3 regions of the Chromobacterium fluminis genome follow, and region 1 is predicted to be linked to each of the others. Evidence: predicted binding sites of a transcription regulator. Region 1 holds the regulator's gene; each other region holds the start of a gene.
The links. The regulator sigma-54, encoded in region 1, starts transcription at its own class of promoters, with help from an activator protein. The targets are predictions, from matches to a motif close to CTGGCACGCTTCATGCTT.

Region 1 (2,264 bases):
GCCAGCGGCGAAGTGGTGGGCCTGCTCGGCCCCAACGGCGCCGGCAAGACCACCAGCTTCTACATGATCGTCGGCCTGATCGGCGCCGACGACGGCGAAATCCGCCTGGACGATCAGGTGATCACCCACTACCCCATCCACCAGCGCGCGCGCCTGGGCCTTGGCTATCTGCCGCAGGAAGCCTCCATCTTCCGCCGCATGACGGTGGAAGAGAACATTAGCGCCATCCTGGAAGTGTCCGGCCTCAAGGGCAAGGAGCTGGAAAAAGAGCTGGACCTGCTGCTGGACGACCTCAACATCGGCCATCTGCGCGACAGCAGCGCGCTCTCGCTGTCCGGCGGCGAACGCCGCCGCGTCGAGATCGCCCGCGTGCTGGCCACCCGGCCGCGCTTCATCCTGCTGGACGAACCCTTCGCCGGCGTCGATCCGATCGCGGTGATCGACATCCAGAAAATCATCTCCTTCCTGAAGGAGCGCGGCATCGGCGTGCTGATCACCGACCACAATGTCCGCGAAACCTTGCGCATCTGCGACCGCGCCTACATCATCAGCGAAGGCTCGGTGCTCGCCTCCGGCGAGCCGGAAGAACTGGTCAACAACGAGAAGGTGCGCGAAGTTTACCTTGGCGAACACTTCCACCTATAAGCGATGAAACAGACCCTTCAGCTCAAGGTATCGCAGCAGCTGACCCTGACGCCGCAGCTGCAGCAATCGATCAAGCTGCTGCAGATGTCCACCCTCGACCTGCAGACTGAAGTCGAGCGCTTCTTGCTGGACAATCCCTTGCTGGAACGCGGCGACGAAGCGCCGCAAGGCGAGGCGCCGGACGCCGCCGCCCAGGAGCCGGAAGCCCCGGCGGACAGTCGCGACGAATCCTCCGGCGATGACGGCGACCGCGGCGCCGAGGCCGGCGAACTGAGCGACTGGGGCAGCGGCGGACGCCGCGGCGACGGCGACGACGAGCTGGACCCGATGCTGAACGTGCCCTGTCCAATCAGCCTGCGCGAGCACCTGCTGGCGCAACTGGGCGAAGTGGCGCTGCCCACGCGCGACCAGGCCATCGTTCAGTTGCTGATCGAAGAACTGGACGACGACGGCTATCTGAGCCAGACGCTGGACGACATCGCCAGCCACCTGCCGCTGGAACTGGAAATCGAGACCGACGAGCTGATGATAGGCCTGCGCCTGCTGCAGCAGTTCGATCCGCCCGGCGTCGGCGCGCGCTCCTTGCCGGAGGCGCTGGCGCTGCAATTGCAGCGGCTGGATCCGGACGAGCCTCAGCGCGAACTGGCTCTGGCCATCGTCCGCGATCATCTGACCTTGCTGGGCAATCGCGACTACACTCGGCTGAAAAAGCAACTGAGCGTGGACGACGCCGCGCTGCGCGCCGCCCAGGCGCTGATCGCCCGCCTCAACCCCCGCCCCACCGCCGGTTTCGGCGCCAGCGACACCCAATACGTAATCCCCGACGTCTCGGTCAGAAAACGCAAGGGCCGCTGGGTGGCAACCCTGAACGGCGGCGCCGTGCCCAGGCTGCGCGTCAACCAGATGTACGCGCGGCTGCTGGCGGAAAACCGCGGCGGCAACGGCGAAATGTCCTCGCGGCTGCAAGAGGCGAAATGGCTGGTGAAGAACATCCAGCAGCGATTTGACACTATCCTGAAAGTGGCGGAAGCTATCGTTGAACGACAGCAATCGTTCTTTGAGCACGGCGAAGTGGCCATGCGCCCGCTGATTCTGCGCGACATCGCGGACGAGCTGGGCCTGCATGAGTCCACGGTGTCCAGGGTGACCACCCAGAAATACCTGCTCTGCCCGCGCGGTCTGTTCGAGCTCAAGTATTTCTTCGGCAGCGCGCTGGAAACCGACAGCGGCGGCGAGTGCTCCGCCACCGCGATCAAGGCGCATATCCGCAGCCTGATAGACGCCGAATCGCCGAGCAAACCGCTGTCCGACAGCGCCCTGGTCGAAGCGCTGTCCAAACAGGGAATACAAGTTGCCAGACGCACGATAGCCAAGTATCGTGAAGCCATGCAGATACCGCCGGTTAACCAGCGCAAGACGCTGTGAGCCAGGCGGCGGAATACAGCGATCCGGCCGACCCGACCGGACTGTCAACACCAGAAGGAGCTAGGGTATGAACCTCAAAGTAACTGGACTGCATCTGGAAGTAACTCCCGCCCTGCGCGAATACGTTGAAACCAAAATGGAGCGCGTTACTCGACATGTCGACCATGTGATCGACATTTCCGTTACTCTGTCTG
Region 2 (2,264 bases), on a different contig from region 1:
GGCGACGGCCGCGACGGCGACGCCATCTGCCGCCACAGCCTGGCCACCATGTTCGCCCACTTCGCCCAAGAAACCGGCGACCACAACCGCAGCGACACGGTGCCTGAATGGCGACAGGGCCTGAAATACCTGCGCGAAATGGGCTGCGACGAAACCGGCCCCGGCTGCGGCTACAACACCGAATGCGCCGACCCGGTATTCAACAAAGTGTGGACCTGCGGCAAAAACGCCGACGGCAGCTGGAAAAAATACTTCGGCCGCGGCGCCAAACAGCTGTCTTACAATTACAATTACGGCCCCTTCTCCCAAGCCATGTACGATGGCGACCAATCGGTGCTGCTGAAGAATCCGGACCTGGTGGCCTCCACCTGGCTCAACCTGACCTCCGCCACTTTCTTCTTTGTCTTCCCGCAACCGCCCAAACCGTCGATGCTGCATGTGCTGGACGGCACTTGGGTGCCCAACGCCGCGGACAAGGCGGCGGGCGCCGGCAACAACTTCGCCACCACCATCCAGATCATCAACGCCGAGTGCGGCAGCGGCACCGAGCGCCAGGCGGCGCAGAACCGCATCGACTACTACCGCCAGTTCTCCAAGGACCTGGGCTGGGACTACGGCAACGAACAACTATCATGCGCCAATATGCAGCGCTTTAGCGCCGCCAGCTCCGCCGCCTACAACATCTATTGGGAAAAGGACTGGAAATGGGGCAATGACTACAAATGCCAGCTGGTGAATTACCAGACGCCGTACAGCGCGCTGCAAGCCGGCAACTACCAGCGCTGCGTAGAGGACAACTGGAACGTCAAGCTCAAATGAAATCGGCCGGCTCCGCTCGCGCGGGGCCGGCCTCGCCAACGACTGTTGTTCACCCGTGTTTCACCTCCTCGTCCATTGGCCATATCTCCGCTCCACGATAAGCCATCGCGGCTAAACGCCGCGTCAATCCGGCCGCGTCCTCGCTAAAAATCGCATCAAGAGTTCCCTTGGGCACGGCGCTTGCTTCAGCCAATCTGTCCCTTTCCCCCGGTGCCGCAATGTCCACGCCTCCGCCGCTGCGCCTGCTGCTGGTCAACGACCACGCAAAAACCATCGCTTCGCTGCGCCAGGCGCTGGCGCGCGCCGGCTACGCCGTCGTCGCCGAGGTGGACGGCGCCGCCGCGCTGCTGCAGGCGGTGGAGCGGCTGCGGCCGGACGTGGTGATCGTGGACACCGAATCCCCGTCGCGCGACACCCTGGAACAACTGGCGCTGCTGGGCGAGATCGCACCCCATCCGGTGGTGATGTTCGCCGATCAGGGCGACCTGCCCACCATAGAAGCCGCGGTCCACGCCGGCGTTGCCGCCTACGTGGTGGACCAGGCCGACGCGGCGCGGCTGGCGCCCATCATCGATCTAGCACGCGCGCGCTTCGCCGAGGACGCCCGCTTGCGGCGACGGCTGGCGGCGGCCGAACAACAACTGGCCGACCGCAAACTGATCGAACGCGCCAAGGGCATTCTGATGGACAAACGCCGGCTCAGCGAAAACGACGCCTATCAGGCGCTGCGCCAGCAGGCGATGCGCGAGGGCCTGCGCATCGCCGATCTCGCCCGGCAACTGATCCAGGCCGCCGAGTTGCTAGGCTGAACCACAAGGAAACTCCCATGACCGTCCCGCACCGCCTGCGCCTGGGCTATCTGCCGCTGACCGACAGCGCGCCGTTGATCGTCGCGCGCCAGCTCGGCTTGGACCGCCGCCACGGCCTGGAATTGGAACTGCTGCGCCAGCCTTCGTGGAGCGCAGTGCGCGACAAGCTGCTCGACGGCCGCCTGCACGCCGCCGCCGCGCTGTACGGCCTGGCCTACGGCATGCGACTGGGCCTGGCCGGCCCGCAAGCCGACACGGCGCTGCTGATGACGCTGAACCAAAACGGCCAGGCCATCACCCTCAGTCACCCGCTGGCCGACGCGCTGACCGCGTCGCCGGAGCAGGCGCTGCGCCGCCGCGCCCGCCAAGACGGCCCGCCGTTGACGCTGGCGCACACCTTCCCCGCCGGCACCCATGCGCTGTGGCTCAACTACTGGCTGGCGGCGAACGGCTTGGACCCGCAACGCGACGCGCGCCTGGTGGTGATCCCGCCGCCTCAGATGGGGGCGGCGCTGGAGGCCGGCCAGTTGGACGGCTTTTGCGCGGGCGAGCCCTGGCATCAGCAGGCGGCGGCGCGCCAGGCCGGCCGCATCGCCGTCGCCAGCGGCGAAATCTGGCCCGGTCACCCGGAAAAAG
Region 3 (2,264 bases), on a different contig from region 1:
CTGGCACGTAGACCAGCAAGGACCACAGGGCCATAAAGACCAACATCGCGGAAAACTTCATTCGCTCGGCGAAGGCCCCGGTGATCAGCGCGGGGGTGATGATGGCGAAAGTCATCTGAAAGGTCATGAATACCGATTCCGGTATGGTGCCGGCCAGCGGATGTACTGCCAATTTGCCGGCATCTTTCAGGTAAACCATGCCGTCCAGCATCACGCGGCTCAAGTCGCCGAGATAAGGCGTGCCGACGGTGAAGGCCAGGCTGTAGCCGATGACCGCCCAGAGCACCGTGATCAGCGCGGTGATGGCGAAACTTTGCATTAGCGTCGCCAATACGTTTTTCTTGCGCACCATGCCGCCATAGAACAGGGCCAGGCCGGGAATCGTCATGAACAGCACCAAGGCAGTGGAGATCAGCATCCAGGCGGTGTCGCCGGCGCTGATGCTCTTGGCGTCGGCAATCGCGGGGCCGGCCGGCGCGGCGGCGAACGCCAGCGGAGCCATTAGACCCAGGCCGGCGAGCTGAATGGTTGCGAGCAGTTTTTTCATTGTCGTTTCCCCTAAGTCTCTATTGCGGTTCAGACCGCGTCGGCGCCGGTTTCGCCGGTGCGGATGCGCACCACTTGTTCCAGGTCGTAGACGAAGATCTTGCCGTCGCCGATCTTGCCGGTGCGGGCGGATTTTTCGATGGCCTCCACGACCTGGTCGAGCAAAGCGTCGTCTATGGCGATCTCCAGTTTGACCTTGGGCAGGAAGTCCACCACGTATTCGGCCCCGCGGTAGAGTTCGGTATGCCCCTTCTGGCGACCGAAGCCTTTGACTTCGGTGACGGTGACGCCTTGCACGCCGATGGCGGACAAGGCTTCTCGGACTTCGTCCAGCTTGAAGGGCTTGATGATGGCAGAAACGAGTTTCATGACTGCTCCTTGGGTCTGATGATCCGGTGTCTTGAGTTGAGGGCTGCTGTCGCGTCAATACGCATGAATCGTGCCAGGCCGGATTGGCGCAAAAGAAAACGCTAAGATCATGTTGCAACGCAAAAAAGGTCTGTACTGGCCTTTTTGGCACTTTCCCGGTGCATGCGGCGTTGGGGCTCCGCACTGATTTGGTGCCGTTAGGGCGCGGAGTTGGGAGAGGCGCTCGTCAATGGGTACGCGCTGGCGAGTGATGGGCTTGGCTTTTTGCTACACTCTGCTCTGTTATCACTTACTCACTCAAGGAGCCGCGTCATGTTGAGCCAAAAGCTGTTCGAGGAAATCGGCAACAAGATCAGCGAAACGATTGCCGCCAGCCCGGCCAAGGACATTGAGAAAAACGTCAAAGCGATGATGGCCTCCACCTTCAGCAAAATGGATCTGGTGACGCGCGAGGAGTTCGACGTGCAGCAGGAAGTGTTGGTGCGGACTCGGGAGAAGCTGGCTCAACTGGAGCAGAAGCTAGCGCGCTTAGAGGCGCAGGTGTTCCCGGAGGAAGCGCGAGCCACGGTAGAAGCCCAATCAGAACTCGGCCACTCCTGAGCGACATGGCGCTGGCCGTGGTCGCAAGTCGGGCGCTGGCCGGAGTGGACGCGCCTGAGGTTGCGGTGGAAGTGCATTTGGCCAACGGCTTGCCCGCTTTCACCATTGTCGGTTTGCCGGACCTTGAGGTGAAGGAAAGTCGGGAGCGGGTCCGCGCGGCGATTTTGACCTCTGGTTTTGAGTTCCCGGCCCGGCGCATCACCGTCAATCTGGCCCCGGCCGATCTTCCCAAAGACTCCGGCCGTTTTGATCTGCCCATCGCCATTGGCATTCTTGTTGCCAGCGGACAGGTGCGCTGTCCCCAGTTGGCGGAATATGAAATCGCCGGAGAGCTGGCCTTGACCGGTGCCCTGCGGCCGGTGCGCGGCGCTTTGGCGATGGCGTGCAAGACGAGGGAAGCGGGGCGTGCCTTCATCTTGCCGGTAGCCAGCGCCAAGGAGGCCGCCGTGCTTGAGGGCATGCCTTTGTATGGCGTGAGCACCCTGGTTGAGGCCTGCGCCTTTCTCAACGGTCTTTCCACGCTGGAACCGTATCGGCAAGAGGGTGGCTCGTCCCGATCGCTTCCGGATTACCTTGATCTGTTGGATATCAAAGGCCAGTCCTTGGCGCGTCATGCGCTGGAAGTGGCCGCGGCCGGACGGCACAGCCTCTTGTTGATCGGACCGCCAGGCACCGGCAAATCCATGTTGGCAGCCCGCCTGCCCGGTATCTTGCCCGGCATGCCGGATGAAGAGGCGCTGGAAAGCGCC

Region 2: the regulator sigma-54 is predicted to act here: its motif matches at 988-1,005, upstream of HA052_RS24180 (ANTAR domain-containing response regulator).
Region 3: the regulator sigma-54 is predicted to act here: its motif matches at 975-992, upstream of glnK (P-II family nitrogen regulator).

What each region holds. Positions count from the first base shown of each region.
Region 1 is NZ_JAAOMA010000002.1:268,828-271,091, reverse strand. It holds gene lptB (LPS export ABC transporter ATP-binding protein) at 1-645, shown strand, start outside; gene HA052_RS02730 (RNA polymerase factor sigma-54) at 649-2,070, shown strand; gene hpf (ribosome hibernation-promoting factor, HPF/YfiA family) at 2,138-2,264, shown strand, end outside.
Region 2 is NZ_JAAOMA010000056.1:12,694-14,957, forward strand. It holds gene HA052_RS24175 (glycoside hydrolase family 19 protein) at 1-819, shown strand, start outside; gene HA052_RS24180 (ANTAR domain-containing response regulator) at 1,038-1,628, shown strand; gene HA052_RS24185 (CmpA/NrtA family ABC transporter substrate-binding protein) at 1,646-2,264, shown strand, end outside.
Region 3 is NZ_JAAOMA010000025.1:27,554-29,817, reverse strand. It holds gene HA052_RS17070 (ammonium transporter) at 1-547, opposite strand, end outside; gene glnK (P-II family nitrogen regulator) at 577-915, opposite strand; gene HA052_RS17060 (accessory factor UbiK family protein) at 1,228-1,515, shown strand; gene HA052_RS17055 (YifB family Mg chelatase-like AAA ATPase) at 1,521-2,264, shown strand, end outside.